3 regions of the Clostridium nitrophenolicum genome follow, and region 2 is predicted to be linked to each of the others. Evidence: riboswitches for the same ligand, from Rfam matches in the RefSeq annotation. Region 2 holds a riboswitch; each other region holds the start of a gene.
The links. Region 2 has a riboswitch for cyclic di-AMP ahead of ACZ5N4_RS11515 (cell wall hydrolase). Riboswitches for the same ligand answer to the same signal wherever they lie in the genome.
Positions count from the first base shown of each region.

Region 1 (11,120 bases), 1.6 Mb from region 2:
GATAAAGTCAGAGGATTGAAGCTAGGTGCAGATGATTACATAACCAAGCCTTTTGGTATAAATGAATTATTAGCTAGAATAGATGCTGTACTTAGAAGAGTAGATACGGTGTCTGTCGCTAATAACACAAATGACAACATTATACAAATAGGTGATATAGAGATTGATAATAATAAATACGAAGTTAAAAAGAAAGGTGTTGTCATAGAACTTACTTTAAGGGAATTTAAGCTATTACAAACCTTGGCTAAAAATAAAGGAGAATTAGTTTCAAGAGAAGTTTTACTGAGTGAAGTATGGGGATATGGTAACCTGGGAGATTCAAGAACACTAGACGTGCATATAAGAAAATTGAGAAAAAAATTAGAGGATAATGATAGATTTCCTAAGTATATAGAAACAGTAAGAGGTCTTGGATACATGATTAAATAAAGGCTGATAATAGTAGTTTAAAGTAAATATTATATTAGAAATAGGTGATTTAATGAGAAGAAAATTATTTATTACTTATATTATTTTAGTAATGGTAGGCTCTTTAATCACAGGAGCATTGTGCTTAAGTTTTGTAAGAACCTACTATGTAAAAAACCTTCAAGATAAGCTTATCAGTAATGGCAAACTGATTACTAATACGCTTTTAAATTTAGTAGATGAAAGAGCTGAAGTTAACTATCCTGTCATGGCACAAAAATTTTCTTCTCAAACTGATGCACAAATATCTTTTATAGATGATAAGGGCAATGTTTTGGCGGATTCCAGTAGCAGCTTAATATTTGAAAATCAGCTTGATAAACCAGAGATACAAAATTGTCTACATAACAAATCAGCTGTCAGTGACAGATACAATAGAATTAAAGGAGAGAGGTTTCTTTATGTAGCATTAAGTCCAGTAAGAATATATGATAATGCAATTATAGTAAGGCTTGGAGTGTCTCTTAAGGGGTTTGATAACCTTAATAAAGTATTCTTAAGCTGTACTTTAATTTCCATACTTATAGGTGTTATTGTAGCGGTAGTCATTGGATGCTTTTTTTTAGATAATATGATGAATCCATTGCAGAAGTTAAATAATGCAGCTAAAAGAATATCAAAAGGAAATTTTAACTATAAGGTAAGGATCAGTACAAAGGATGAACTTGAAGAGCTTGCAGATAGTTTTAACCATATGTCTTCTACAATAAATAATGTAGTATCACAGTTAAATTATAGAAACTTAGAACTAAATTCAATCTTAAATAGTATAACTTATGGAATATTAGTAATTGATATCAACTGGAATGTAATACTTTCAAACCCTGCAATAATAAAAATACTAAAGTTAGATAAAAACTTTAATATAGGACATAATTTAAAGTCTAGTATAAAATCACAAGAACTCTATAATTTAATTGAAGAAACATTTAATAATAACATACATAAAGAAAGAGAACTAAAGCTAACGGATAGTGATGATAAAATATATAAAGTATATACTAATTTAATAGATTATGATATTGAAAACTTGGCACATGAAAAAGGTATAGTTATTATTTTACAGGATATTTCAGAAATGAAGCATCTTGAAAAAATGAGAAGTGAATTTGTCGCTAATGTTTCTCATGAATTAAAGACACCACTAACTACTATAATTGGTTTTGTAGACACTTTAAAAAGAAAGGCAGGAGAGGATAGGGAAAAGAGACAAAGGTTTTTAGGGATTATAACAGAGGAAGTAGAAAGATTAAAAAGGCTTATAGAGGACATACTTTTGTTGTCTCATTTAGAAAATCAATCTTCTTTAAACAATCTAGAGGAAGTAAATATATATAAAGAGTTAGATAATATTGTATATATGTTGACTCCTTCAGCAAGTAAAAAGAGTATATGTATCGATCTAATCATAAAGAAAAATTTTATATTGTATGTAAAAAATAAGGATTGGTTCAATCAGGCTGTAATCAACCTTATAGATAATGCAATAAAATATACACAGCCAGGAGGAAGCATTAAAGTTTTATCATATATAAAAGAAGATATGGCTTTTGTTAGTGTAAAAGATAATGGTGTTGGTATACCAAAAGAAGATGTAGCAAGAATTTTTGAGAGATTTTATAGGGTAGATAAATCTAGAAGTCGTAATCAAGGAGGAACAGGACTTGGTTTAGCTATTGTAAAGCATATAGTGTCTGAATTAGAAGGCAGTATATATTTAAATAGTGAGCTAAATAAAGGCAGTGAATTTATTATACAGCTTCCCTTAAATAAATAAAAAAGCAGATTAGAAACTAACTAAAATTAACTAATAAGTCTTATTATTAAAAAATGGCAATTTCAGAAAACGTTGACAATGGGTATCAAATTATATATAATGTTAATAATGTTAAAAGTGTTAACAATGTTAATATTGTTAATATTGTTATATAAATATTATATATGGTTTTAAATATTAAAATATTATTGATTTGGAGTTAATTAAAGATGATTAATTTTTTAAAACCATCAGCTGCTAAACCTTATTTATCTGAAGAAAATATAGACAAGGAATACAGAAAATTACGTTTCCAAGTACTTACAACTATATTTATTGGATATGCAGCTTATTATCTTGTAAGAAAAAATTTTATACTAGCAATTCCTTATTTAACAAATGAAGGTTTAGACACGGCAAAATTAGGTTTTGCTGCCTCAGTTTTACCTTTCAGTTATGGGTTAAGTAAATTTTTTATGGGGATTGTTTCTGATAGAAGCAATGCTAGAATATTTTTGCCTTTAGGTCTTATATTATCCAGTATTATCAGTATTTTGCTAGGAATTACATCAAACATAGATTTAATAATAATTCTCATGTTTATTAACGGTTGGATTCAAGGGATGGGATGGCCAGCTTGTGGACGAGTAATGGCTCATTGGTTTTCAGATAGAGAAAGAGGCGTGAAAATGTCTATATGGAATGTATCTCATAATTTGGGAGGAGGAGTTTTGGCTACTATATCAGGTATTGGGATAATTATTTTTGGTACCTGGAAAAGCCTATTCTATTTCCCCGCAATTATTTCTATATGTATAGGTATAGCTTGTCTTATATTTTTAAGAGACACGCCTCAATCATGCGGGCTGCCTCCAATTGAAGAGTATAAGAATGATTATCCGAAAGCAAGTGTAGAAGACAGAGAAAGAGAATTACGCGCAAGTGAAATACTGTTTAAGTATGTATTAAATAACAAGTTTTTGTGGTATTTAGCTATAGCTAATATATTTGTATATATGGTTCGCTATGGAGTTTTAGATTGGTGTACTTTTTACCTTACTACGGTAAAGGGAGCGCCTCAATGGCTTTCACAAAGATGTTATTCTTTATATGAATATGCTGGCATACCAGGAATATTAGTTTCAGGTTGGTTAAGTGATAAATACTTTAAAGGTAGAAGGGGACCAATTTCAGCCATCTGCATGACTTTTGTGACACTGGCTATATTACTTTATTGGATGAATCCAGCAGATAATTATAGTGTTGATGTAATAGCTTTAATGCTTATAGGTTGCTTGATCTATGTTCCTGTAGTTCTCGTTGGAATTGCAGCGATAGATATAGTGCCTAAAAAAGCCGCTGGGACAGCTGCAGGTTTTACAGGGTTGTTTGGATATTTATTTGGAACGGCTTTGGGAGATTGGCTGATAGGTGTAATCCTTAAATACAATGGCTGGAACTTAGTTTTTATGATGCTTGTTTGTGCTTGTATTTTAGGAACATTATTTCTTGCGTTAACTTGGAATCTTCATGATAGAGAAAAAACTAATGAAGAAGAGGAATACCTTGTTTAATTCATATTTATATCATAAAAAAGTGAAAAGCTCTAAAATTAGAGTTTAAATATATTACAATACAAGGGGGGACTTTTTAAATGTTTGGAATTTTTAAGCCTGCACCTCATATCAGTAGGCTGCCAGAAGAAAAAATCGATTCAGCCTATAAAAGATACAGAATACAGGTGTTTTTAAGTATCTATATAGGATATCTTATCTATTACTTTGTTAGAAGTAACTTTTCTTTAGCTAAAGCCTATTTAATAACTCAAGGTTTTACTAAAACACAATTGGGATTTGTTGCTTCAGCTCTTGGATTATCTTATGGAATAAGTAAATTTGTTATGGGTAATCTATCAGACAGGTCAAATCCAAGATACTTTTTAGCAGCAGGTTTAATACTTTCGGGAGTTGTAAATTTATTTTTCCCAATTACATCAAGTATTACTTTTATGTTTATATTAATGCTTTTAAATGGTTGGTTTCAAGGAATGGGATGGCCTCCATGTGGAAGAACAATGACTCACTGGTTCTCCGATGGGGAGCGTGGAATTAAAATGTCTATTTGGAATACTGCCCATAATGTCGGTGGTGGATTTATAGCGGTTATTGCTTTAATTGGTGTTTCAATGTTTGGAAGTTGGAAGGGTTTGTTTTATTTACCAGCTATAATAGCTATTGTTGGTGGTATATTATTTATTATATTTGCTAAGGATACACCACAATCTGTTGGACTTCCTCCAATAGAAGAATATAAAAATGATTATCCAGAAGTAAATGTAGATGATAGAGAAAGGGAAATGACAGGTAAAGAAATACTATTTAAGTATGTATTGAATAATAAGTATTTGTGGTTTATTGCCATTGCAAACGTTTTTGTATACTTAGTTAGATATGGAGTTATAAATTGGGTTCCAACATATTTGCAAGAAGCAAAGCATTTTACTCGTAAAGATACAGCTATAGCTTTTCAGATATATGAATATGCAGCAATTCCAGGAACTATAATAGTTGGATGGATAAGTGATAAATTATTTAACGGTCGTCGTGCACCAATGGGTATAATTTGTATGATTGGCGTTACGTTAGGTGTATTCGTTTATTGGAACAGCAGTAGTCTTATAGTTATAAATATTACACTAGCAATTATAGGTGCATTAATATATGGACCAGTAATGCTTATAGGTGTAAGCGCATTAGATATGGTTCCTAAAAAAGCAGGCGGTACAGCAGCTGGTTTTACAGGCCTTTTTGGATATATGGGAGGACAGGTTGTAGCTGAAATAGTAATGGGGATAATTGTAGATAGGTTTGGTTGGAACGGCGGATTTATGCTACTTTTAGTATCTTGTGTACTTGCTATAGTATTTTTATCCTTTACTTGGAATGTTCATGATAGATCTAAATATAATGAGAATACAGAGGTAACTGTATAGGGTTTCATTTTGAAACCCTATTTTTTGAGTTAAAATTAAATTTATTTTTGTTAACCTAAGGCACTTTCTAAAGTATTAATATATCCATACAATATTTTCTTAAGGTCCAATATATCTTTCATTTCATAATATCCAGATTTTTTATAAATATAATTTACTGCATTAACAGCTCCTAGTGCAAAAGCTTTTCTTGAAAAAGATTCATGGCTTATCTCTATTTTATCATTTTCTCCAATTATAAGAACCTCATGCTTTCCTACCACGCCGCCAGCACGTACAGCATGAATAGGTATATCTTTATTATATACTCCTGCTGTTTCAAGTCCATTTTCTATTTCATGGGATAGTTTTAAAGCAGTACCTGAAGGCGCATCTTTTTTATTCTTATGATGGATCTCTGTAATTTGAAAATCGTAGTTACTTAATATATTTGCTGCAATATTACTTAAAAGCATTACTACATTTACACCTAAGGTAATATTGGGTGCGTACACTATACCGTTGCTAAACTTATAGGCTATACTCTGAAGCTTATCAATATCTTCTTTAGTAAAACCTGTAGTGCCTATAACCAAGTTCACCTTCATTTTAGATAGTGTTATAACATTTTCCATAGTTGATTTAGGACTTGAGAAGTCTATAACTACATCAGGTTTAGTTTTAAAAATAATAGATTCCAGCTCATCAGAAGTGCTTATTTTTATTCCTGTTTTGTGCTTTCCAAGTAATTCTCCTAAGTCCATTCCTTTTTTTGAACTCTCTGCACTGCAAATTACTGCCACAATTTCCATGTTAGCTTGTTCTAAAATTCCCTCTGCTATATGTTGTCCTGTTTTGCCTAAACCTATTAAGCCTACTTTAATCATATAAAATACCCCCTCTTTTGACGCTTACGAGGTTAGCTGACGGACTCGGACGGGAGGTTTATTCCTACCCAATCTCAATTGAGATTCGCCCCGAAGTATTGGTTCCCCCGTTCTTTTTAGGATTCAGCGTTCTTTCAAAATATAGTAACAACTTTATTATAACATACAAGTTGTTGCATGTCATTAATAACCAATGTAACTATTTCGAATTTGAGTATTAGTTTACATTTTGTACAAAATTCTAAATGTTCTTATTTTAATGTAAATCAAGATCCAGATAAAGTTATTCATTATAAGTTTAGCTAAGTTGTTAAATTATTATTTACATAATAGAAAGAATAACCTATACTATTTATGGATTTAATTAATCCAACATATTTGAAGGGGGGAATTGTTTTAAGATGAAGTACATCTTAAAACAAAATTTAAAATGTCAGAAGAGTATGTGACGAAACCTGTATATCAAAAGATTGCAATTGATATAGCAAATAGAATAGTAGGTGGAGATTTTTCTATAGGTGATAAACTTTATGGAAGATCATCTCTTGCAAGTCATTATAACGTCTCACCGGAAACTATTAGAAGGGCAATCATTCTTTTGAATGAAATGGATATAGTAGAAGTAACAAAAGGCAGTGGAATTACTGTTAAATCCGTAGATAACTGTTTAAGGTTTATAGATAAATTTAAAGATATAGGTTCTGTGAATTCCTTAAGAAAAGAAGTATTAGATTTGCTAGAGGAGAAAAATGTATTAGAAAGAAAAATAGAAGGAGTAATTAAAGAACTTATAGATTATTCCAATAGATTTGCCAGTACTAATCCTTTTGTACCTTTTGAGTTTGAAATAGATAAAGGGCTCAATATTATTGGAAAGACTATATCGGAAAGCAAGTTTTGGCAAAATACAAGTGCTACCATAATAGGTATAAGACGGGAAGGGAATTTGATACTTTCTCCAGGACCTCATGCTATATTTGAAGAAGGTGATATCTTCATAGCAATAGGTGATGAATATAGTTATTATAGAATTAAAAAGTTTCTTTATGAAGAGAATAAATAATTGAATTCAACATAAGTAACATCCGTAGATTTACGTAAATGAAATCCACGGATGTTCTTTTTCTGCATATATATAACTATTTTCTATTTAAAGTATTTATCGTAGTAACTACCATCATAATTTCTTTCTCTTAAAGGACAAACCTTAGCATTACACATATAACAATTCTTATAATCAGTTTCATTATGAAAATAAATTCCAGAGTAGGTTTTTTCGGGAGACATAAAGAAATTGCTATCAAGGACAACTCCTGTAGAGATAACTTTATCTCCTAAGATACTAAAAATATTTTTTTGCTCTTTAATATCCCAATCTACAGTGGAACCTGGATTTACTCTTGCTAAATTTCCTGTATTAAAGTTTTTTTCTATGTAATTTTTAAGTAGGGTATGACATTGAATTAAGATTTCTTGGGTTATAAATTCAGCAACCTTTTTTTCAAATTTATTATTATTAGAATCACACCAATGTTTGAGTTCGGTACCACAAGTAACTATATAGGGAAAAGCTCTGTTTTCTGAACTCAAGTTTATACTAATAACTCTACTATTAAATCTTATTCCATCTAACGCTACAAAGTTATCTCCTCTTTTACATATAAAACATTCCTTAAAAACAGTCTTAGGAACCGCTATCTTTTCAGCTTCCTTTGCCAAACTTTCTACGATTCTAATATTCTTATCATGAGAAAGATTTAATTTTTTTGATATTTCATAAGGATTTATAGAAAAATTAAAATCTTTAATTAGTATACAGTTATTCATTTCCACATCCCCCATTTAAACTATTTGTTATAAATAATTTTAAAACTTTTGGTAATGACTGTAAATCTAGTTTTAAATAAAAAAATGCAGGGCTTAAGCTTTTGTGATAAAATATATCCCAAGATAAAAATAAGATATAGTATTGTACATTAAATGTTAACTAGAAGGACGGGATATAATGGATTTGATAGAAATTGTTAAGGCTTTACCTAAAACAGAATTGCATTGCCATTTAGATGGCAGCATAAGGACAGAAACTATACTTGATATTGCTGAAAAAGAAAATATTGAAATTCCAACAAAAGAATTATTAGAGTTTGAAAAATGTGTGAAAATCCTTGGAGAGTGTAATTCGTTAAAAGAGTACTTAGATAAATTTGATTTACCAATAAAAGTTATGCAAAAACATGAACATATATATAGAATAACTTGTGAATTGTTAGAAGATCTTTCAAAACAAAATGTGAGATATATCGAAATAAGATTTGCACCATTTTTTCACACCAAACAAGGGATGTCAGCAGAAGAGGTTATAGAGACAGTTTTAAAGGGAATGAAAGATAGTAAGAAAAAGTATGGAATAATGTCCAATTTAATAGTATGTGCCATGAGACATGAGAGCATCGAAACAAGTAAGCAATTAGTAGAAATATCTAAAAGATATCTTAATAAGGGAATAGTTGCAGTAGACCTAGCAGGTAATGAACATGATTTTCCACCAGAACTTCATAAAGAAGCTTTTGATTTAGCTAATAGTTATGGATTTCATTGTACTATACATGCAGGTGAAACTGGTATACATGAGAACATAATAAAATCTATTGAATTATTGCACGCAGAAAGAATTGGTCATGGTGTATATGCATTTAAGGATGAAAATACAGTCCAATATCTAAAGGACAATAAGATTCCTCTAGAAGTTTGCATAACCAGTAATGTAAACACAAAGGCTGTTGAGTCTTACAATGAACATCCAGTAAAGACGTATTTGGATGAAGGATTAGTTGTAACAATAAATACAGATAATATTACTGTCTCAAATGTATCTATAATTGACGAATATAATTATTTAATAAAAGAGCAGGGATTTACGCTGCAGGATATATTAAAGGTAATAAAAAATGGAATAGAAGCTTCTTTTGCTTCTAAGGAAGAAAAAATTATTTTAATAAAAGAATACGATGATGCTTTACGAAAACTTAAACTTGTTTAGCAATAATATGAAAGCTGTTGGTGGTATTATAAAACATAATATCATCAACAGTTTTATTTATATGTAAAGAAAATTTTTGCTTAAAAATAAAACATTAATCTGTATATATATAAGTATATTATATTATAAGTAATTTTGTTAAAGTAATATATTATTTTAACAAAGAATAAAAAAGCACCATATAATATTATAAGTAAGTAAGGGAGGTAATATATGACAGAAAAGCATAATAAGCATTTTAGAGTAATAAGTAGAATTTTCTTTATGATGTTGGGAGCTACTTTAGTATCAGTTGGTTTGGAAGTGTTTCTCATACCTAATAATATAATAGATGGAGGAATAACGGGTATTTCGATTATTTTAAATTATTTAACCAAAATTCCTCTAGGAGTATATATTTTCATATTGAATGCCCCTTTCTTGTTAATAGGATACAAACAAATCGGAAAAACCTTTGCACTTTCTACATTATTTTCAGTAACTATGTTATCAATTGGAGTAACAGTTTTTCAACCTATAGATAGTATAACTCAGGATGTATTATTAGCCTCTGTTTTTGGAGGTATAATAGTAGGAGCTGGTGTTGGACTGATAATACGAAATGGTGGTTCATTAGATGGAACAGAAATTGTAGCTATTATAATGGATAAAAGCTCATCATTTTCCATTGGAGAAATAGTAATGTCTTTCAACTTATTTATACTAAGTAGTGCGGGTTTTATTTTTGGATGGGATAGAGCTATGTATTCATTAATAGCATACTTTATTGCATTTAAGGTTATTGATATTACTGTTGAAGGGTTAGATGAATCGAAGGCCGTTTTTATTGTATCAGAAAAATATACTGATATAACCGAGGCTATAATGGCCAGGCTTGGTAGAGGTGTTACTCTGCTTAAAGGTAAAGGAGCATATATGGGAAGGCCGACAAATGTAATATATGTTGTGGTAACACGTCTAGAGATATCTAAATTGAAATCAATTGTGCATGGCTTCGATGAAAATGCTCTTGTTACTATTGGGAGTGTAGAAGTATCGGGGAAAATACACAGAAAACGAGCTATTCATTAAAGAAAAGCACAATATAGGAAAGGGAATGTAAATAAATTTTATTTTTATTAGTATATTTACATCCCCTTTTCTATATAAATTTAAAATCTATATAATAATTATTAAAGTTTAACTAATTAATTATTATGCACTGGATAAGAATTATCCAAGATTCAGATAAGTTGCAGATTCAAATCTGAATCTAAGAAATTCTTTATAAAATAAAATATTCAATTGAATAAAATCATTATTTATTTAGTCTTAAAGCAATGGTTGACCAGAAATCGCTATTTTCTAGACCTAACCTCCACATTGCTGCTCCAGATAAATCGCAATTATTTACAATATCTAATTTGTAGCCTATGCTTGTACTATTTTCAAACCAAACTGTGTGATAGACCCCTGAGCTATCGGTGTAGTTAAAGTAAGGACTTTTAGAAGTTGAGTCCCATTTTACAGTAGAATTATATTTTGCAGCTATGTTATATGCCTGTTGAATGCCATATGCATCGGCTTTTTCTCCAGTGGATGTCCAATCGTATGCATAGGAAGCTATGCCAACTATTATTTTATCTTTTGGAACGACGGTAAGAGTATAGTTTACTACATTCTGCACCCAATTTATAGATGCTATGGGACCAGGTGTTCCACCGGACCAATGTTCATCATATGTCATAAGTATGATCTTATCCGAATACTTAGCAATTTCAGCATAATCAAAAGCACCAGCCCAGTTATCATTAATACTATCTCTAGTTTTAGCTGGAACTGCTATTGTTACTTCAAAGCCCTGAGAATGAAGAACATTATAAAGTTCTTTCATAAAAGTAGAAAGATAATCTCTGTCATAATAATAAATTCCCTCTAGGTCTATATTAACTCCTTTATAGTTATTCGCAACTAACATGTTAAGTATGTTATTAATCAACTTATTTCTATTACTGC
Region 1 covers NZ_AP042469.1:882,164-893,283, forward strand. Annotated here, with positions in the region: gene ACZ5N4_RS04025 (response regulator) at 1-432, shown strand, start outside; gene ACZ5N4_RS04030 (HAMP domain-containing sensor histidine kinase) at 485-2,248, shown strand; gene pgtP (phosphoglycerate transporter protein PgtP) at 2,458-3,801, shown strand; gene glpT (glycerol-3-phosphate transporter) at 3,882-5,219, shown strand; gene dapB (4-hydroxy-tetrahydrodipicolinate reductase) at 5,270-6,085, opposite strand; cyclic di-AMP (ydaO/yuaA leader) riboswitch at 6,091-6,224, opposite strand; gene ACZ5N4_RS04050 (GntR family transcriptional regulator) at 6,516-7,148, shown strand; gene ACZ5N4_RS04055 (hypothetical protein) at 7,232-7,912, opposite strand; gene add (adenosine deaminase) at 8,091-9,125, shown strand; gene ACZ5N4_RS04065 (YitT family protein) at 9,339-10,196, shown strand; gene ACZ5N4_RS04070 (cell wall-binding repeat-containing protein) at 10,423-11,120, opposite strand, start outside.
Region 1: it holds a riboswitch for cyclic di-AMP, as region 2 does, so the genes downstream of both, dapB (4-hydroxy-tetrahydrodipicolinate reductase) here and ACZ5N4_RS11515 (cell wall hydrolase) in region 2, are expected to answer to the same signal.

Region 2 (11,120 bases):
AAAAAACTCCTGTAACATTTGTACTTTTATTATATAATCTTCAAATCCATTGTTAAAAGCATTAAAAACTAAGTCAATATCTACTTCTGAGCATTTTTTATAAATTATCATATTCATTTCCCCCAATAAGTTTTCTTAATATCATATCAATATGGTTTTCTATTATAGCTTCTGTAAGAGAAATGCCCATAACACTATTGAAAAATCCAATTCCATCTGTGGATGATAATATAATGTAAATCATTGAATCTATATCCAATTTAGAATTAAATTCTCCGTCGTCAATCCCCTGTTTCAATATACTTGCTAAATCATTATGAAATAATGTATATCTTTTTTGGGCTGCAACTAAAGTCTCTGGATTTCTTGAAACTACTGACCAAAATTCAAAGGTAAATTTGGCATTCAACAATGTATCTTCGTCAAACAATTCACCTAGAACCCACTGAATATATTTCTTTAATTTCTCAGTACTTTTAGCAGATTTTTCAAAGCTCTCTATCAAGCTATGTCTTTTATTAAACCTGTCCTCAGCAATTGCTAAAAATATCTCTTCCTTACTCTTAAAATAATTATATATTCCCCCTTTACTCATTCCTGTAGCTTTTACGATATCCTCCATTGAGGTTTCCACAAAGCCTTTTTGTGAAAACAATTTCATGGCATTATCAATTATATAGCTTTTTTTCTGTGTTTTAGATTCTTCACTAATTTTAGGAGACATAACAAACCTCCAAAACCGACCAGACGGTTTTTTATTTTATAATATCATTTTATATGTATAATATCAATATCTATTCTAAAATTATTGACAGTACAGAAGAGGTACAACTATAAATACTTACAATAAGTCAAACATCCAGGTGAATATCTATATAGAGAAACTAACTTTCGGCCTAGTACAACTATAATAAAAAAACAATTTACAATACTTAATTGCAAATTGTTTTTTTTAAACTATTTACTTTTAAATAATTTTACGTACTCTCCATATCCCTTTTCTTCAAGTTCATTAAAAGGAATAAATCTTAATGCAGCACTATTTATACAATATCTAAGCCCACCTTTATCCTGTGGACCATCATTAAATACATGACCTAAATGAGAATCAGCATTTTTACTTCTAACTTCTATGCGGTGCATATTATGGCTAAAATCTGCCTTTTCCTTTATATTTTGTTTTTCTAATGGTTTAACAAAACTAGGCCATCCACAACCTGAATCAAATTTGTCCAATGAGCTAAAAAGAGGCTCACCGGATACTATATCTACGTACAATCCTGCTTCTTTATGATTCCAAAATTCATTTTCAAAAGGTCTTTCAGTGGCATTTTCCTGCGTTACTTTATATTGAGTAGGGCTCAATTTTTTTAATAGTTCTTCATTGTTAGGTTTTGGAACTTCATCTTTCTTCATCTATTATCACTCCTTTAGTATTAGCTTATCTAAAGTCGATAATATAATTCAAGCTGTACTTTAAAATGTTTTAGCTAAATAATTAAAAATAGCCTTCACCTCTGCATTAATTTCAATTACCCCTTCCATTATAGGTGTAGCTTCAGTTGACGCTGCTAGTACAGCTTGGCGGTATACAGGTCTAGGTTCCTTCTTTTCTTCTATTATTCTAATTGGGGTATTGTTAACAATAACATTTAATGTCTCTCCAAGTTCTCTTGCTTTTTCTAAAGCATTTCTTACAGCAATTTTTAATGCTTGGATATAGTATTTTTCTGGATTGTCAATGGTGAAAGTAATGTTATTTACAACATTAGCTCCACTAGCTACAGCTGCATCAATGATTTCACCAATTCTGCTTAAGTCTCTTAGTGTAACTCTAAATGTGTTCGTAATTTTATATGTTCTAAACACCTGCTTTCCTTCAATGTAATCATATTCTGGGGTTATGGTGTAATTTTCAGTTTTTATATCCCTTTCTTTGATGCCCATTCTTCTAAGTGTATCTAATATTCTGTTGGCTTTTTCGATGCTTTCTGCTTGAGCTACTTTTAAATCTTTATTTTCTACTATAACTCCTATGCTAGCTACTGCTATATCAGGCTTAACCTTTATATTCCCCTTTCCATATAAAGTCATAAGATTATTTTTAACATTTGTATTTGGATATTTTAAGTATGGATAATTGTAGAAGTATCTTTGCATAATGAATCCCTCCTAAATATACGTTTAATATAGGACTACTTGTCCAAAAGTTAACTTTCTAGTTAGTTTCCCTATATATATATTAGAAAAGTAATTTTTTAATTCCCCTAACTTAATATTTCAGAAGTATGAAAGGTTGTATAAACAGGATTCTTGGCTTCAGATGTAGTTTTAAACTCCATCTGAAGCTTAGAAGCCGTTATCCAGGGGCGTAGCGCCACTTACCCCCAACTTTAAGAAAAGCAGAGAGCCTAAATCTTCTATTTGGTGCGAATCACTTTCACAGAGTACGTTGGGGTGTTAGTGGCGGTAGACATCGGATAAATTATGTTATAATAAATATACACTTGTCACAGGCATTAATAAAAGAATTAAGGTGGAGTATTATGAATATCGAAAAGCTTATTGAACAATTTGGGAAAACCTTTGGAAAAATTATTTTTAATAAAAAAGAAAAGTATAGTGAGAAGGTTAATATTCACCAAATGAGTTCAGTAGATACATTCAAAATAATTTTTAACAAGTTATTTCATGATGGAAATTATAATAAAGCAGAAGATTTAATTTTTGATGAATTAGAAAAGAATAATTCACCTGAAGTATATGAAGTCGCAATTGAATTTTATAATTCACTGCTTAAAAAGAGTGATGAAGAATTAAATAAAAGCAATTTTCCAAGAAAAGAAATTTATCGAGGATTAGATGATATACAAAAGTTTAAAATTGATTTATAGGCCTATTAAATTATAGATTCTAAAGCATAGTAGAAGAAAATCAGCCATAAAAAGCACTCTATTTACAACCTCTCTAGCAAATCCCATTTCATGAGTTACTACTATTATTGCCCTACCTTCTTTTGCCTTTTCACTTATGTTTATTATATGAATATAATGAATAATAACTATTTTTATAAGAGGTAATACTGTAATGTTTAATCTAAAATCATTAAAGACAGTGCATACTTATTTAAATTATAAAGAAAATGAATCTAATAATACTGTAAATATATTACAAGGTGTTGTTACCTTATTTAAAGAATCCATTAATGAATTTGGTGCTGCTTCCCCTGAAGATGCTGTAGACATATGGGCTAAAGGTGTAAAGACGAGAAATGGTGCCTTACAATATGCTGTACTTAGTAAAAGTCTAAAAGCTAAAATGGAGAAATCTCTTAATAATACAAGCTGGATAACTGGTGCTTCCAGTCCATGGATAGAAAGTTATAAGATAACTGAGTATAAAAAAATCAACCGCATCACATATAAAGCAATAATAAATTTTCATCTAATGACTGCTAAACTTGATGCTGGATATGTAAATGCTGAATTAACTATCGAAAAGTCCGATAAACATTGGGTCATATCCAAAATTAAATAATATTTAGTCTCCCTATTCGGACCAACTTATCAATTAGCATTGATAAGTCGCTCGTGGAAAGCCATTTAGGCTTTTCACCACTATATAAGTTCTAAGTCTTTTCTGCAATTCCTCGCTAAGACTCATAGAAAAAGTATTTAATCTTACTGCAGAACTGTAAATATATCCTGACCTATAAGTTAACTTTCTGGTCAATTTTTCTATATAAATAGATTTGATACTTATCTTAAATACCTATTTTACATTTTGATGTCTAATATGTAAATTTAAGACCCTTGGTAAATTCCCATAATGGATTTTTTATCCCTTAATCCCATTAATCCTATATGGAATTACTCCTCGAATATTGTTACAATAACACTTGCAAGTAAGCCGAATCTCCATTTGGAGTACGGGGGATTTAATTTTAGGGGTGAATCTTTTAGATTTAAAAGTAGGGGACCTCAACCCGAACCCGTCAGCTAACCTCGGAGGCAAAAGAGGAGGAAGAATATGTTTAAATCAAAAAAATTAAGAGCATTGTTGCTAACTTTATCATTATCACTTGTATCTGCTAAATCTGTACATGCTGCTAGTTATACGGTTACCTATGGTGACTCACTATATCAAATAGGTAAACTTTTTAACACCACTGCTAACATAATAATGCAGAATAATGGACTTTCAAGCAGCACTATTTATCCAGGGCAGGTATTAAACGTTTCAGCAAAAACTTATACTGTACAATCTGGGGACAGTCTTTACTTAATAGCACAAAAATATGGGGTTTCATTGTCTTCTTTAAGACAAGCTAACAACAAATGGGACAACCTAATTTACCCTGGACAATCATTAAATATACCAGGAACTGCATCAAGTACCGTGGCTCAACCTTCAAAGCCTGCAGTATCTACACCATCAAAGCCTGCAGTATCTACACCTGTAGTTTCATATACTGCTAGTGACGTAGATCTTTTGGCAAGATTAATTACTGCTGAAGCTCAAGGTGCGCCATATACTGCAAAAGTAGCTGTTGGTGCTGTTGTAATAAACAGAGTTCAAGATTCTCGTTTCCCTAAGAGCATAAACGATGTAATATATCAAAAAGATGCTGGTTACTACCAGTTTTCACCAGTTTTAAATGGATGGATTAATAAACCTGCTACTCAAGACTCAATAACAGCAGCTTATGAGGCTTTAAATGGTGCTGACCCAACGAATGGAGCTTTATACTATTTTGATGATAGTACAAAAAATACATGGCTTTGGTCAAAAACTGTAGCATTAAGAGTAGATAATATGGTGTTCTCTTACTATAATTAAACATAATACAGATTAGGTATATATTGTAAAATAAAAAGGTTACTGTGCGTGCAGTAACCTTTTTATTATACTTCTTGTTCTTTATTCTATATAGGGAAATTGGCTAGAAAGTTAACTTATACAGTGGGATATGTTTCCAAAGCTAAAGTAGATTTAAAAACTTTGTGTCAATCTTAGCGATGGGTTTTAAGAGAACCTTAGAACTTTAAGTTGGTGAAAAGCCTGAATGGCTTTTCACGAGCAACGTATTAATGGTAATTGATATGTTGGTCCGAACTGAGCACAGCGCCTTAATGTTATATGAAGCTCCTCTTCCTTATGTCAGAGGAGTACTCACTGAGTAAGCGACCATATCAAAATCAAAGATTTTGTATGTCTGCTTAACCGATTCACGCAAAATCACAGATTTTGGTTCTCTGCTTAAAACACAAGCTTTAGACCGGCTAAAAGTTTTTAACGTGCTGAAGCTTGGAAACATATCCGGTTGTATAAGTTAACTTTCGGACTTTTACCCCTATATTATTTTATAACCTTAGTAATATGGAACATATCATCTAAGACTTGCCAATTCTGTGGGAAAGGTTGTGCTAATACCCAGTAGCTTACTCCCCTTAAACCATACTCATTAACTAACTTATATTTAGCCTCAACACTTCTGGCATCTTCAAACCATACAACGTGTTCTTTTCCATTGTCGTCAAAGTAGTTATAATGAGGCGATTGTGCTGTCTCATCATATTTTATTGCCGCACCACGAGCTGCAGCTCTATCAATGGCCGCTTGATTTCCTATGCTTTCTGCAAATTCTCCTCTTGGTGTATAAGGCAGTGTCCAATCATATCCATATAAAGGCATTCCCATCATAATTTTATCAGGAGGTATAACAGATACTGCATAGTTAATTACTTTTCTAACTTCATTTATTGGTGCGACGGCCATAGGAGGGCCTCCAGACCAGCCCCATTCATAGGTCATTATTATAACAAAGTCTACAATTTCTCCATGAGCTTTATAATCATGTGCCCCATGCCAAGCTCCAGTGGTTACATCATAGGTCTTAGGCGCTAAAGCTGTAGCAACAATATAATTAGGATGGAGCTTAGCTACTAACTTTCTTAAAAAATTGTTGTATTTTTCTCTGTTTTCCGGTGCAATTCTTTCAAAGTCTATTATTACTCCATAATACCCTTTATTTTGTATCTCTTTGAGAATGTTATTAATTAAAGTCTGCTGCAAATCATTATTATTCATAATATTGTTAATAAGCTGCGTATCAAAGTTAGCACCAGAAATATTAGTAACAGACATCATTGGGGCAACTTTGTTTTCTTTAGCTATTTGTATAATGTTATCGTCATTTAATGGTGTTAAACCTCCCTCTGCAGTTACATGATGGCTAAATGGAGCAACATAAGTTAAGTAATCAATAGCTTCCCCTAGAACTCTTCTTTCTTTTTCAGGAGTGCTAGGCTGAATAAATGCATTAACTTCAACGTATCCGTAATTTTTAGACTTCTCTGGAATTCTCAATACTAAACCTGGATAGATGTTATATGGACTTGATATATTATTAAGTTCAGCTATGCTTTCTACAGAAACGTTAAATTTTCTAGCAATGGACCATATAGAATCTCCTGGTCTAACTCTATATGCACTTTCTGTTGATGGTATAACTAAAGTTTGACCTACCACTAGCTTAGTGGAATTTTGAAGCCCATTAGCACTAATAATGCTATCGGTGCTGACTCCATTTTCTCTTGCAATAGTCCATATGGAGTCCCCTGGCTTAACCACGTATATTTTCAAGACTCTAACCTCTTTTATACATACTACCAATAATCAGTATATTCTACTTTTATTTTTATGTTCCGAAAAACAAGACTTTAGCTCTAAAATTTGTATGTATGTTAGAGAGCAGGGGCTAATATCCCCTGCTCATATATTATAATAAAAATATTACCGGTAAACTTTTATTTTCATCCCCCGTTTAATACTATACTATTCATAACTACTAAAATTGCTACATTAAATCATATTTTGAAATATAAAATATGAAATCTTGCATAAATTCCTCAATGCGAATTATAAAATTCATTAATACTTTAACAAAGAATTATATCATTTAATATTCTATTGTATTAACTGTTCAAAATTTATTTACAATTTAGATGATTTGATATATTATATTATTATAAATGATAATTTTCAGAATATATTTTAAATTGAAAAGAGGTCAACTATATGGATCTAAGCGAAATCTCTTTTATGGACTTGCATAATCACACTATTTGGTCTGACGGTATACACACACCTGAAAAAATTATAGAAAATGCAATTGTTAATTCTGTAACTACAATAGGTATTTCAGATCACTTCGATACAGATAAATGTCAATCAGTGCTAAAAAAAGATATTAAAAATTATATAATAAATATTAACCAGTTGAAAGAAAAGTACAAAGACAAGATTCAAGTACTTGCAGGAATTGAAATATGTATGAATAAAGAATTAAGCGACTTGGACAATCTACCTTATGAAGAACTTAATAAATTAGACTATGTACTTTTAGAATATATAGATTACTTCAAACACAGTGTTAAACTTAGTGAAATCGGAGAATACACTTCAAAGTTAACTTGTAAAATAGGACTTGCCCATACAAACTTATTAAACTCTTGTAAAATATATGGTTTAAGGTGTGTTATAAATACATTAAAAGAACACAATTTATTTTGGGAATTAAACGTAAATGAAGGATATAACTACTTTGATGAAGTAGTAAACTCTATAGATTCTTGGAAAACAAGCAGATTACTAAAGAAACTTAAGAAAAATAACATATTAATGTCTGTAGGTTCTGATACTCACAGCCTTGACTATTATGATATAGAAAAACTAACAATAGGAAATATGATAGCAAAACATCAATCTATAAGAATGTTAAAATACGATTTCTCCGTAAATAGACTTATTCATGGTAAAACCTTAACTCATTATGGTGCTTAATAGTTAACATCCAAATTCACCTCTAGCTATATATTTATAATTTTAAGGCCTGGATGTATTTAAATCCAAGCCTCTTTTTTATTTTTTGTACAAATGAGATATCTTGAGTTAATTTATAAATAAATTTATTGTTGCATATATTATTTTTTCAGTTATACTATAATATGAAATTAAATTATCATCCATCATCTTCATATAGAGAAGATAATATCCATCGGATAAGATTATTTATAAAGTTAAGATTTTGGCTTTTAAAATGCCCTCTTTTTATGTTATTATAAATTATAATATTCTTATTTATCAAAACAATTCAATAATTGAATAATGATTTTTGTATTTATTCAATTGTCAACTTATTGAATAGATAACTTCTAATCTTGAATAACTTTTTCTAAAAATATTTACTTTAAAGAATATATACTAGATAAAAAGGGGGACTGATTTATGACTACAGAATTACAACAAGCTAAGAAATTTTTAAATCAGTATGGTATGTCATTAGGTCGTAATAAGAGGACAAGCAGTCACTTATTGCGACAATTAACTAGACAAAATATTATAGCACGATCTATGCGTTGTGTATATAAAATAGATAACTTTATAATTAAAGCCTCATCTGATGCTACAGGCTTTCGTTTACCAATTGGAGCAGATCAATGTCTTAACGAGTTCGATTTATATACATCAGATGACGAGCGACTGCAAGAGTTCAAAGAGATATTGTGTCCTGTGTATGCAATATACGAAAGTAAATTTCTATATTTGACTGTCCATAAGCTTTTAAATGCACTGGATACAAGCAATGAATCTACAGAAACAATATATACCTATATTGAAAAAGGATTCAAATTTGCAAATGAAGACAAATTTTTTCCTATTTTAGAAAAGTTTAAAAGTTCCTGGGTTACTAATTCTCCTGAACTTCAAAATGAATATTGCAAAATTAATTCCTTTGGATATGATGAAAATAATAATTTATATGTTCTTGATTATGGAATGTTATAGGATTTATCCTATAACAAAATTTTTTTTGAATTCTTTATTTGTTTTTTGAAGCATAAGATGTTTATAATACGTCTAATATGCTGGAAGGAGGAAAATATCTTGACATAAGATATTATTGCGTATATGGATAAAGAGATTGAGAGACTAATTGATGAATATGGGAATGACGTACTCAGAATTGCATACATATACTTAAAGGACAAATACCTCGCAGAAGATGCATTTCAAGAAGTATTTGTGAAAGTATATAAGAACTTTAATAAGTTTCAAGGAAGCAGCAGCGTGAAAACTTGGATTTTAGCTATTACTATGAATACTTGCAAAGATATATTAAGAAGTTCTTGGTTAAAAAGAATAGTATTTAGCCAAGATCAGAAACTTATTAATTGCAGTAATAATATTGTGGACAATCCCGCTGAAGAGGTTATAAAACAACTTCAATATAATGAGTTATTAAGTGAAGTCATGAAGCTTCCTAAAAAGTATAAAGAAGTAATTATCCTTTTTTATTATGAAGAAGTTTCAACTTCTGAAATAAGTAAAATACTAAGCATACCTGAGGGAACAGTAAGAAGTCGGTTATTTAGAGCTAGGGAAATTTTAAAATATAATTTAGATGGGAAGATAAGCTATGAATAAAGATATCAATAATTTGAGAGAAATTACAGATTCTGTTCTTGAAGATATTAAAGTTACTGATGAGTTGAAGTCATTAACTCTAAAAAAATGCAAGGAAGAAAAGAAACATAATATTAAACCTATTTTTGTAACTGCTGCATCTGCAGCTATTATGGCATTTTCAGTTTTTAGCTATAAATTTATACTACATAATCCTAATTTGTCACACAAAAACAGTAAGGAAGTATCCCATAAATCAGTTAGCCTTAATGACCTTAATAATAATCAGTCTTCGGATAAAAGCAATATAGCTAATCAAGATAAATTAAAAAACAATGTTATCAATAACGAAAACCAACCTGAAGCCACAGTACAGCAAAAGAATTATGATACCATTGCTAAAAATAATCAAAGCGGAGAAAAAATTACTTCATCTAATAATAGCAATGATGGCAAATTGATGGATTCCGCTAAAAATAAAACTTCAAACATAACAGAAGAAACTAAACTCTCCAGTAATTTGCCAGAAAATAAGACATCAAATAGCATGTCAGAAAACTCAACAATAAATACCAATGACGATAAAAGTAATGATGTTTCTACAAATAGTATTTCGAGCAAAGATACTCCTTCAACAAAAGCATCACTAGACGCACCTAAGTCTGCAAGTATAGCTGACGCAGAAAGTTTCTGGGGAGGAAAAATTCTTATGCCTTCATATGTACCAAAAGGCTTCGAGCTTACAGATATATCTGTACCTAAAGATAACTCTAAAGAAATATGCGTAAAGTTAAACTATAGTTTTGAAAACATTTATTTTAAAATAGTTCAAAACAAAAGCACTACTTATACAAGCTATGTTGGCACAGGTGTTGATATTAAAGGCTCGAAAGCATATATTTCTAAAAGTAAAGATGCAAATAATCCAAGCTTAACAATAACAGAAATTAAATGGGTAAATAATAATATACAATATACTATTATAGGAAATCTGCCTGAAGATGAATTAACTAAAATACTAAGCTCAATTAATTAATATAGAACAAATAAGAGTCATAAAAATTTGCCCTATGGCTTTTATTTTATATTAATACCTTTTATTTAAATAGGATATAATAGCCTATAGAAATAACTTTAAAATATATGTTTTGATAATTTTATTTTAATACTTGGAGGTTAAAGTCCTAAATGGACTTTAACGAGTAATTTTGCTGGTGGAAACGGGCAAAATTACCCAGTGTTCCGACTAAAAGGAGGAATGTATATGAATGCTGGAAATGTAAAGATATCAATAATAGGAGCTGGCGCTGTAGGTTCTACAACAGCCTTTGCTATAATGAATTCAGGGCTTGCATCAGAGATAGTAATAGTTGATATAAACAAGGAAAAATCTCTAGCGGAAACGATGGATTTATCACATGGTGTATCCTTTGTAAAACCTGTAGAAATTATATCTGGAGATTATGCTGATACCAAGGACTCTGACATTGTAATTATTACTGCTGGCGTAGGAAGAAAGCCAGGACAATCTAGATTAGATTTAATAAACAATAATCTTCAAGTATTTAGAGCAATCGTTCCTGAGATCGCCAAATACTGTCCAGATAGTATAATAATTGTGGTTTCAAACCCAGTGGATATACTTAGCTATA
Region 2 covers NZ_AP042469.1:2,454,910-2,466,029, reverse strand. Annotated here, with positions in the region: gene ACZ5N4_RS11550 (GNAT family N-acetyltransferase) at 1-111, opposite strand, end outside; gene ACZ5N4_RS11545 (TetR/AcrR family transcriptional regulator) at 98-724, opposite strand; gene msrB (peptide-methionine (R)-S-oxide reductase MsrB) at 958-1,416, opposite strand; gene ACZ5N4_RS11535 (SIMPL domain-containing protein) at 1,477-2,160, opposite strand; gene ACZ5N4_RS11530 (DUF6483 family protein) at 2,547-2,894, shown strand; partial or broken gene ACZ5N4_RS11525 (peptide ABC transporter ATP-binding protein) at 2,934-3,029, opposite strand; gene ACZ5N4_RS11520 (hypothetical protein) at 3,088-3,537, shown strand; cyclic di-AMP (ydaO/yuaA leader) riboswitch at 3,898-4,028, shown strand; gene ACZ5N4_RS11515 (cell wall hydrolase) at 4,030-4,839, shown strand; gene ACZ5N4_RS11510 (glycoside hydrolase family 18 protein) at 5,359-6,645, opposite strand; gene ACZ5N4_RS11505 (CpsB/CapC family capsule biosynthesis tyrosine phosphatase) at 7,081-7,845, shown strand; gene ACZ5N4_RS11500 (hypothetical protein) at 8,290-8,850, shown strand; gene ACZ5N4_RS11495 (sigma-70 family RNA polymerase sigma factor) at 8,974-9,489, shown strand; gene ACZ5N4_RS11490 (DUF4367 domain-containing protein) at 9,482-10,504, shown strand; gene ACZ5N4_RS11485 (L-lactate dehydrogenase) at 10,733-11,120, shown strand, end outside.

Region 3 (11,120 bases), 2.9 Mb from region 2:
AGCTCCCTGATCGTCACCACCGATATCCATGATTACTTCATAGCTCTTATCATTAAAAACAGATAAAACTTCTGGCGGAACCACCATTAATTCTGCGTTTGATAAGTTAGGATCTGCAGCAATTACTCTTATACCATACTCTTCAAGCTCTTTCTTAATTCCTCTTGTACAAAAGTAAGGGTTTACTATGTCTAAATCGACAATTGCAACTTTCTTGCCTTCTTTTGCAAGTTTTATTGCATAATTTATAGATATCTCAGTTTTGCCGCTTCCAAAATGTCCTGTAAATATTCTTATTCTACTCACCATATCACCTCTCAGATTAGTGAACAACAACTCTTTTTTCTGCAATTTCGCGTAAACGTATTCATACGGAGTACAACTTAACCTATTATGTTCTTAAATTATGTCCATATAGTTTAATATTAGCAAAGGTTAAGTTCATTGTCTACTATAAAATTCATTACTGAATTTCACCTTTGTAGAAAATTATGAATTTTTTACTTTAAAATATTTTTCTTCTGACCACTTTTTAATCACATTTACATTATATCATAAAATATTCAAAATTTCTAACATGATTTTTATCCATAATCTTGCATAAAAATTCACTCTAGCTTTTAAACTGTGCTAATTCTTTGGTTTGCTTCATTTAAAAGTAGTTCACATATGAAAAGAAGTACAGAAAAAGAATGTGTTCTGTACTTCTAGCATTGCCTATTAAATTATTTATATTCTCTAGCTTTTTCTTCTCCCTTTAACACTCTAAGTCCGCCTTGTGCTAGAGCTAAAAGTTCATCTTCTCCTGGATAAATTACAACTGGTCCAACAAATGATACCATTTCTTTTATAGCTGCTGTTACAGCCTTGCTGTATGCAATTCCTCCAGTTAATAATATAGCATCAACTTTTCCACATAATACCGCTCCACATTTACCTATTTCTTTTGCAATCTGGAAAACAAATGCATCAAATATTAACTTTGATTTAGCATCTCCTTCTAATGCTTTCTGCTCTACTACTCTGAAATCATTAGTATCTAAATATGCTACAGTTCCACCTTTACCGTTTATCTTTTTCTTTAATTCATCAATAGTATATTTACCACTGAAGCAAAGCTTAACAAGATCTCCAACTGGTAGTCCGCCGCTTCTTTCAGGTGAGAATGGGCCTTCTCCATCTAGCGCATTGTTTACATCTACAACTTTTCCATTTTTGTGAGCTCCTACAGATACTCCTCCACCCATATGTGTAACTATTAAATTTAATTCATCATAAGGCTTGTTATTTTCTTTTGCATATCTCTTTGCAACCGCTTTTTGATTTAATGCATGAAAAATACTTTTTCTTTCAATTTCTGGCATTCCTGATATTCTTGCAACATCATCCATTTCATCTACAACAACAGGATCAACTATAAATGCTGGTATATTTAATGAGTTACCTATCTCATTAGCTATTATTCCACCAAGGTTTGATGCGTGTTGTCCTTGAACTCCAACTTTTAAATCTTCAAGCATAGCTTCGTTTACAGCATAAGTTCCGCCCTCAATAGGTTTTAAAAGTCCGCCTCTTCCTACAATTGCATCTAATGTGTTTATATCAAAATTCTTTTCTTTTAGCACTTGTAGTATAACTTCTTTTCTGAATTCAAATTGATCAAATATAGTAGCATATTTTCCTATCTCTTCTGATGAGTGTCTTAGAGTCTCTTCTAATATTTGTTTTTCGTCCTCATAAACTCCTATTTTAGTTGATGTTGATCCTGGATTTATTATTAATAATTTATAAGCCATTGTTTTTCCTCCCTTAAACTTAAGTGAATAATTCGTAATTTTATATGTAATTAAACTATTTCTTTTTTAACTGAGTAGCAACTAATGCTGCCAAGGCTATTGAATACATTTTTGTTTCATGGCTATCATTTCTTGAAGTTAAAACAACTGGTGCTGATGTTCCAACTAATAATGCTCCACTCTTGCATTCTGTTGTATAAGTTAAAGTCTTATACATTATATTTCCAGCTTCTATATTTGGCATTAATAATATATCTGCTCTTCCAGCAACTGGTCCCGTAACTCCTTTATGTGCTGCTGCTTCTTCTGATAGCGCATTATCTAGCGCTAGTGGCCCATCTATGAAGCATCCTTTTATCTGACCTCTGTCATTCATCTTTGAAAGTATTGAAGCATCTACAGTTGCTTGCATACTAGGATTTACAACTTCTACAGCGCAGATAGGAGCAACCTTTGGCTTTTCTACTCCAACTGCTTGAGCCACAGTTACTGCATTTTTAACTATATCTACTTTGTCTTTAAGCTCTGGATACATGTTGAATGCAGCATCTGTTAAGAATAATAATCTATCAAAATTATTTAACTGAAATACACCAACGTGTGACATTAATTTTCCTGTTCTTAACCCAACTTCTTTATTTAGTACTGCTCTTAGGAAGTTTGCTGTATCAATAAGTCCCTTCATTAACATATCAGCTTTTCCTGATGAAACTAACTCAACAGCTTTTAGTGCAGCTTTTACATTATCTTTTTCATCAACTATTTCAAAATTGCTTAGGTCCATTCCTATTTCTGCTGCAATAGCTTCTATTTGTGACTTTTCGCCAACTAGTATAGCATCTGCTATTCCTTGCTCTTTAGCATCTCTAATAGCTTCAAGAACTGGCTTGTCTTGAGCTACTGCGACTGCTACCTTTTTTGTTTCTTGATCCTTAGCTTTTTGTAAAACTTCTGCAAAATTTTTAATCATTGATAAACACCTCTTCCTCATATACTTTTGGTATTTCTTCACTCTTTAGTGCTCTTAATGCACCTTGAGCTAATGCTAACATCTCATCTTCTCCTGGAACTACTGTCACAGGAGCAATAAATTTAACCATTTCTTCTATAAAACTTGTGAGCTTTTTATTGTGAGCCATACCGCCTGTCAATATTATTGCATCTATTTGTCCTTTTAATTCTACAGACATAGCTCCTATTTCTTTAGCAATTTGATAAGCCATGGCATTCAGAATAAACTCTGCTCTTTTATCGCCCTCATCTATTCTTCTATTAATTTCTCTTCCATCATTAGTTCCTAAATATGCCGTAAGTCCACCTTGACCTATCATCTTTTTCTTTAGTTCATCATATGTATATTTACCACTGTAACAGAGCTTTACTAGATCTCCTACAGGAAGTCCCCCTACTCTCTCTGGAGAAAAAGGTCCTTCTTCATTAGCATTATTCATATCAATTATTCTACCGTCTTTAACTGGCGATATTGATATTCCACCACCTATATGAGCTACAACAAAGGAACTTTTGTTGAAGTCCTTATTTAACTGAGTACACACTCTCCTAGTAACAGCTTTTATATTTAATGCGTGAACAAGTGATCTTCGTGGAATATCTGGTAGTCCCGATATCCTAGCTACATCTTCTATTTCATCAACTGCCACAGGATCAACAATAAATGCAGGTATGTTTGCTTTTTTAGATATTGTATATGCAATTATTCCACCAAGGTTTGAAGCATGCTGACCTTGATAACCTATTTTTAAATCTTCCAGCATTCTTTCTGTAACTTTATAAGTCCCGCCTGGCATTGGTCTTAAAAGTCCACCTCTACCTACTACTGCTGATAAGCTTTCAACGGAAACATTCTGTTTTCTAATCCACTCCATTATAACTTCTGTGCGCATTTCTTTCTGTTCATAAATGCTGTTAAATTTCTTTATTTCTTCTACACTATGTGATAAATTTTCAGAAGCTATACACTGCTCATTGTTAAATAATGCTATTTTTGTAGAGGTTGAACCAGGATTTATTACGAGAATAAGATATTTAATATCCATATGATAACACCCCCATGAAACCGTTTTAATATACTCATTTATATTTTAGCAGATATATCGCAAAAAAGTATTTTTCAGAAAATTTAATATAATGGGCAATACTCTTTCATTAGACTTTCTGCAACTTTTAATCCATCTACTGCAGCAGATACTATTCCGCCAGCAAAGCCAGCCCCTTCTCCACAGGGATATAAGCCTTGTAAACTTACACTTTCAAGCCTATCATTTCTGGTTATTTTCACTGGGGCAGAAGTTCTAGTTTCAATTCCAGTTAAAATTGCGTTGTTGCTTGCAAAGCCCTTGATTTTAAAATCAAAATTGGCTAACCCCTCTTTTAGCGATTCGGAAACATAAGTTGGAAGACATTTTCTTAAATCTTTGAATTCATAACCCGGTCTATACGTTGGCTTTATATCACCTAACTTAGTAGATACCCTATCCTCTATAAAATCGCCTACTAACTGAATAGGTGCAAAGTATCCGCCTCCACCTAGCGTATATGCCAACTTTTCGTAATGCCTTTGAAATTCCATACCTTTTAGCGGTGTATCTCCTTCAAAGTCCTGCTCTCCTACGGTAACTACAATAGCAGCGTTAGCATTATCTTCATCTCTCTTATAGTAACTCATTCCGTTTGTTACAAGTCTTTCTTCTTCCGAAGCAGCCGCTACCACTTCTCCTCCTGGACACATACAGAAGCTGTAAACAGCTCTGCCTGTTGCTTTAGTTGTATGTGTAAGCCTGTAATCTGCAGCCTTTAACCTAGGATGTTCAGCATATTTCCCATACTGATTTAAATTTATTAGCTTTTGAGAATGCTCAACTCTTACACCTATAGCAAAAGCCTTTGGCTCCATAAATATATCTTTTCTATATAACATTTCATAAGTATCTCTCGAACTGTGCCCAATAGCTAATATTAAGCTTTCACATGGAATTTCCTCTCCATTTACTACAATCGCCTTCAATTGTTTATCCTTAATGATTAAGTCCTCTAGTCTATTATTAAATTTGATTTCTCCACCTAACTTTATTATCTTTTCCCTTATATTTTTTACAACAATTTTTAATATATCGGTTCCTACGTGTGGCTTTCCGCTATATATAATTTCTTCAGGTGCTCCAGCTTTAACTAACTCATCTAACACGAAATCACATCTAGTATCCTTTATTCTTGTTGTAAGCTTACCATCAGAGAAAGTTCCTGCTCCACCTTCTCCAAATTGTACATTAGATTCAGTGTTTAACTCTCCTGTACTCCAAAATTTATTTATAGTCTCTGTTCTCTCTTCAACTTTTTCTCCTCGTTCTATTATTAATGGTTTATATCCTTTTTGCGCCATCAAAAGACCTGCAAACATACCTGCAGGCCCCATTCCAACTATAACTGGTCTATATGCCATTTTTTTAGTGCCAAATTTAAACTCTTCTTTATGTCTTTCCTCTTGTATTTTAACATCCTTATCATTTATCCTATTTATTACTTTTAATTCGTTATCACACTTTATTTCAACAGCATAATTAAACTTAATTAAATCTTTTTTTCTAGCATCTATTGATTCCTTTATTATTTTAAAATTTTCTATATCATTAACAGATATTCTTAGCCTTTTTGCTACTTTATTTCTTAAAACTTCTATATCTTCATCTATATTAATTGTTATATTATTGATTCTGATTGACATTTTTGCCCTCCAATATTTTTTTAGTTATTACTGCCTTTACAGTAGCCGGATTCTGCGCTACCTTAGATATTCCGCTAGGTAAGTTTAGAATAACATTAGTAACATGCTCACCTTCAGATAGAGAATTTAAATCTACATAACACTCAATATTTTCTGGTTTTAAGTTATTTATTGTACTTTCGGAGCCAGAAACAGTTATATTAACCTTATCAACATCTAAGCTTACAGCATAGTTATTCCCTAAATTCTTTGTCTGTATATTTAAATTAAAGTCTTTCTGCACAGTTTTATCTAAATTAATTTTTAATTTAATTGTACCATTGCTATTTACAAGAGTGACACCCTGGGGAATAACAACTTTAACCTCTGCAGTATCTTTATTGTATAACTTGCTTACATCTATATTTTCTGTATCTAAAGCCTTTATATTGGAAACTACTTTTTCATCTCCAGCTATATCTATTGTGTCAGGTACAGGAATTATAGATTTTATATTTCCTTCATTGCTTAAATTCCCTTGTAATTTTAAATTTATAGGTACATTTTTAATCTTTTTAACTGGTACAGTTACTTGTATCGAATCTGGTTTTACAGATACATCCTTTATTACATTCCCAGAAGAATCCACTGGTTGAAGAGATACTAACGCCTTTACATCCTGTGTAGAACCCTTTAAATCACATCTGGCAACTGCACTACTTACAGATTTAATTGCATCTGATGGACCATTTATTTCTACTTCAGTACTTTTTAATATAGGCTGCATTGCAAAAAATCCCTCTTTAGTTTTGCCCTCTGTTATTACCTTAACTGATACAGTTTTTTGCTTTAGCTCATCTAGTGTTATTGTCACCCATAAATTTTCACTATTTACTATTCTTACGTTTTCAGGGCTTTTTCTCACCGTAACTGGAATTTTGTTTTCTCCTTTTTTTACCACATATGCTCCTACATCCGATTCCAGTTTAAAATCTTCAGGCTTTACCGAATATATATCCGAAGCATTTCCTCTTATTGTTAGAGTTGCATTTAACTGTTCTTCCCCTACTGATACCAGCTTTGATTGTGATAATACATCTTTATTTATTACTTGTACTGGTACAGAAATTTTGCGCTCTCTCATAGGATTTTCTACATTAAAAATATATAACCATAGTATAGTTGATGTGATAACGCAGCATATTCTAATTATTATTTGCTGCCTTTTATTTTTCTCTTCCATACCATCACCTGCTCTCTAAAAGTCAGCTTTTTTTGCTGTCTTCTCTTAATTATTCTAATAAGAATATCTTTAAGTCTTTCTTTCGTATAATTTCTTGTAAGAACACCATTTACCGCAAGTGAAATATTACCGGTTTCTTCAGATACCACTATAACTAGGGCATCAGAGTTCTCAGATAAACCAATAGCTGCCCTATGTCTGGTTCCTAACTTTTTGTTTATTTCTTGATTATTAGTTAGTGGCAAAAAACATCCTGCAGACACAATTCTATCATTTCTGATTATTGTAGCTCCATCATGCAGTGGAGTGTTAACCACAAAGATATTTTCAAGAAGAGCAGAAGACACCATTGCATCTATCTTAGTCCCAGTATTTATTATATCTCCTAAGCCTGTCATTTGTTCAATTACTAGTAACGCACCTGTTCTAGTATCAGATAAATTTTCTATAGAATTTACAACTTCAGTTATAACTCTTTCCATTGTTTCTTCATCTTCTAAAATGTGTTTATCATTAAATGCAGTTCTTCCTAAGTGCTCTAAAGCACGACGTATTTCTGGTTGAAAAATGATGATAAATGAAAGAACTCCTATCGTTAATGTTTTAGTTAGAATCCAATTTAGCATTGTCAAATTGAGAAAGCTACTGACCGGAATAAGTAATATTATAAATATTATTCCCTTTAAAAGTTGTTCAGCTCTAGTTTCTCTCATCAGCATATAACCTTTATAAAAAATATATGAAACTACCAATATATCCATTATGGAAGATATGCCCATATTTTTAATTGAATTAACTACAATATCTAATATTTCCACCCATTTCACCGCCCTTATAAAAATACCTATTTACAATTATACACTATTTAATGTTATTTATTTCAATACTCAAGTTTATTTTATAAAATATTAATAAAAAAAGTTATACCCTGTATTTTTTTTGAATTAATGGGTACAATACCATTAGCCTAAGTTTTTTATTAAACACGGGGAAACCAAAATTTTGGGGTGAATCGCATTTTGCGTAGGTTATGCCTTTACCGAACCCGTCAGCTAACCCCGTAGGTAAAAGGAGAGGATTATATTGAAAAAAATTACTTTTTTTATAACAATCTTGTTGACACTTTTACTTTTATCTGTTAACAAGGTAAATGCCATGGATTCAAATAATTCGGATTCGACATTATTTAATCAACAAGATCAAGTAGTTCAAGTTTTTAACTGCTCAGACCAAAAAGTATATATTACTCAAAAAGATATACACTTAATGGCTCAAGTAGTTTATGCAGAAAGTAACTGTGAACCTTTTGAAGGCAAAGTAGCTGTTGCTTCTGTAATACTAAATCGCTTAAAATATCCGGAATTCCCCAAAACCGTAGAAGGTGTAGTTAAACAAAGAGGAGCCTTTTCTTGCGTAATAAATGGAAATATAAGTGCAGCTCCTGATGAAGATTGCTATAAGGCAGTATTCCAAGCATTAAAAGGAGAAGATCCTACTGAAAAGGCAGTTTTCTTCTACAATCCTAAGATAGCTACATCTCAATGGATGAAAAATATAAATAAAAAGAATGTTAAAACCATTGGAAATCACGTTTTTTTTGTAGTTAACTAGACATACTTTTGTTTTAGCTATAGGCAGCTAAGCACATATATAAATAGCCTCATACATATCTTAGTATATGCATGAGGCTATTTGTTTATTAAATCACATGAAAATAAAAAATAAGCCGATAAAATGGTATATTCTCGGCTTATTTTTTATTTAATTTTACCTAAATTGAATCTAAATATGAAACAGCACTTAATGCTGCCACCTGACCTTGACCTGCAGCTCTCATATATTGGTACGGCTTGCCTGTGCAGTCACCTGCAGCAAAACATCCTTGAATGTTAGTTTTCATGTTTAAGTCTACTTTTATATGTTCATTATCCATAGCAATGCCTGGAACAAGTTGATTTGGCGCTACGCTATCCTTTAATACAAATACTCCATCAGTAACTAATTCTCCATTTCTCAATATTACTTTGCTTACTCTATCTTCCCCTTGTATCTCTAAAGGTCTATCATTAACCGTCTCAATGTTATTTCTCAAATTATAGTTTCCATTATACATCGGTACGTAATATAATTTCTCTGTCAATTCACTTACGTAATTGGCTTCTTCCTCAGCATCCTTATTATATCCTATTATTGTTACTACCTTTCCTTTGTAAAGAGGCGCATCACAGGTTGCACAATATCCTACTCCTCTTCCCAAAAACTCTTCTTCTCCCTTCAATGGTTTTGTATATTCCATGCCTGTAGCAATAATAACTGACTTTGCCTCATACATTTTGTCATTTACCATTAAAGCGAAATAATCACCCATTGCATAAATATTGTTTATTCTCTCAGTGGTTACACCTATATCCATAACATTCATATGCTTTTCAAACTGAGCCTTTAACTCAGTTCCTGTAATATCATAAAAGCCTAAGTAATTATTTACTTTAGGAGCTTTAATTAACTTATTACTAAAATCCGCACTTCCAAATAAGATAATATTTTTATTTCTAACTCTAGAATTTATCGCTGCTGATAAACCTGCTGGACCACTACCTACAATAGCTATATCATATCTCATCTTTTTCACTCCCTAATTGTACTTATAATAATTTGTATATTTTAAAATATATTAAACACTTAAAAGATTATAATACAAAATGACAAATTAACATTATGGTTAACTTGTCATTTCTAAATCATAGATTATATATGCTTTTCTATTAAACCTTTTATTGCTTCCTTAGGTCTAAAGCCCACTATCGTCTCAACTATATTTCCACCCTTAAATACCATTACAGTTGGTATACTTGAAATTCTATGCTGAGTTGATGTAACAGGATTATCATCAACATTTAATTTGAAGAATTGAGCTTTGCCTCCAAGGTCTGAAGCTATTTCATCTATTATTGGAGCAAGCATTTTGCATGGTCCACACCAAGAAGCCCAAAAATCTACAACTACAGGCACTGAAGAACCTTCAACGGTGCTAGAAAAATTTTCGTCTTTAATTTCTTTTATCATAATTCCACCTCCACTTATACCCCTATTAGGTATATTATATATTAATTTTATCCTATATAAAAAACATAGTCAATGGTTTTTAATAATTATTATCCAAATAAATAAACTACATTACTTTACATAGTTAGTCTATTCTTTATTTTTAATTATATGTATGAGCAAAATATTTATTAATATTATAAAATTAAAATATTACTAGTCTAATTCCTTACTAATGCCTTTGTTATAGAGTTATTATAAATAGAGTTTGGATATTTATCTATAAGTTTTTGGCTGTAACTCTTTGCTTTATCTTTATCTACATCTTTATATATTATTACCAAGTTATAAAGAATAGTCTCTTCATAATCTCCATTGCTAAAATTTTCGTCATATTGTGTATAATATTTTATAGCATTTTCAGCATCACCGGATAATTCATAGCTACTTCCAAGCATATAGATTATATGAGAATACAAATAACTTTGTCCCCCTAAATTATAAGCCTTCAAAAGATATTCCTTAGCTTCTAAATAATTTTTTGCATTAATGTATTCAGAACCTTTATTATAAAAGTAATTTATACCTTCTTGAAGTAACAATTCATAAGCTTTTGATATAGTAAGCTTATCATTGATAGACAGGTTCTTATCTTTCCAATTCATATATTCATTATATATATTCTCAAAATTTTTGTTTTCAATATCATTTTTTATATTATCTGCTGGAAATACTTGAGCTTCTGATTTGACACTTGCTATATTATTTTTTGCAGCATTATTTTTTGCTACATCACTTTCTTTTATAGCACTCTTGCTAGTCTCTTTTTTTGTATCATTATTTTTAAAAGTACTTTTAACATTATTCACATTCATAAATAGCCTGCTTATAGTATCATGTTTTGCAAAATTTATTACTACTAAAGTGAAAGCTAATATACATACTATTCCACCAAATGCACAGGCTATTTTCTTTGCATCTACTTTTGAATTAATCATACCTAATTTTTTTAATTCGTTCTTGTTTTCTTTAGCCATATCGTTATTTTTGTCAATCTTTAGCACCTTCTCAATATGAGAAAGTGCCTTATCATAATTACCCTTGTTTATGCAACAAATTGTGATATAGTTATTTACGTTTATATAATTATAGTCACTTTGCGAACACTGATCCAAAATTCCTAAAGCATCATTTATTTTTAGCTCTTTAATAAGCCTTAAAGATTCACAGTAAAGCCTTTGTCTTTCGCTATCTTTTTTACTATCACTTAAATATCTTTCTGAAACTCCGTCTTTATTCACTTGGCAATTCATTT
Region 3 covers NZ_AP042469.1:5,339,497-5,350,616, forward strand. Annotated here, with positions in the region: gene ACZ5N4_RS25235 (ParA family protein) at 1-306, opposite strand, end outside; gene buk (butyrate kinase) at 726-1,796, opposite strand; gene ptb (phosphate butyryltransferase) at 1,852-2,766, opposite strand; gene buk (butyrate kinase) at 2,759-3,853, opposite strand; gene ACZ5N4_RS25255 (NAD(P)/FAD-dependent oxidoreductase) at 3,937-5,538, opposite strand; gene ACZ5N4_RS25260 (CdaR family protein) at 5,519-6,760, opposite strand; gene cdaA (diadenylate cyclase CdaA) at 6,730-7,578, opposite strand; cyclic di-AMP (ydaO/yuaA leader) riboswitch at 7,715-7,841, shown strand; gene ACZ5N4_RS25270 (cell wall hydrolase) at 7,844-8,371, shown strand; gene ACZ5N4_RS25275 (NAD(P)/FAD-dependent oxidoreductase) at 8,532-9,383, opposite strand; gene trxA (thioredoxin) at 9,509-9,826, opposite strand; gene ACZ5N4_RS25285 (tetratricopeptide repeat protein) at 10,027-11,120, opposite strand, start outside.
Region 3: it holds a riboswitch for cyclic di-AMP, as region 2 does, so the genes downstream of both, ACZ5N4_RS25270 (cell wall hydrolase) here and ACZ5N4_RS11515 (cell wall hydrolase) in region 2, are expected to answer to the same signal.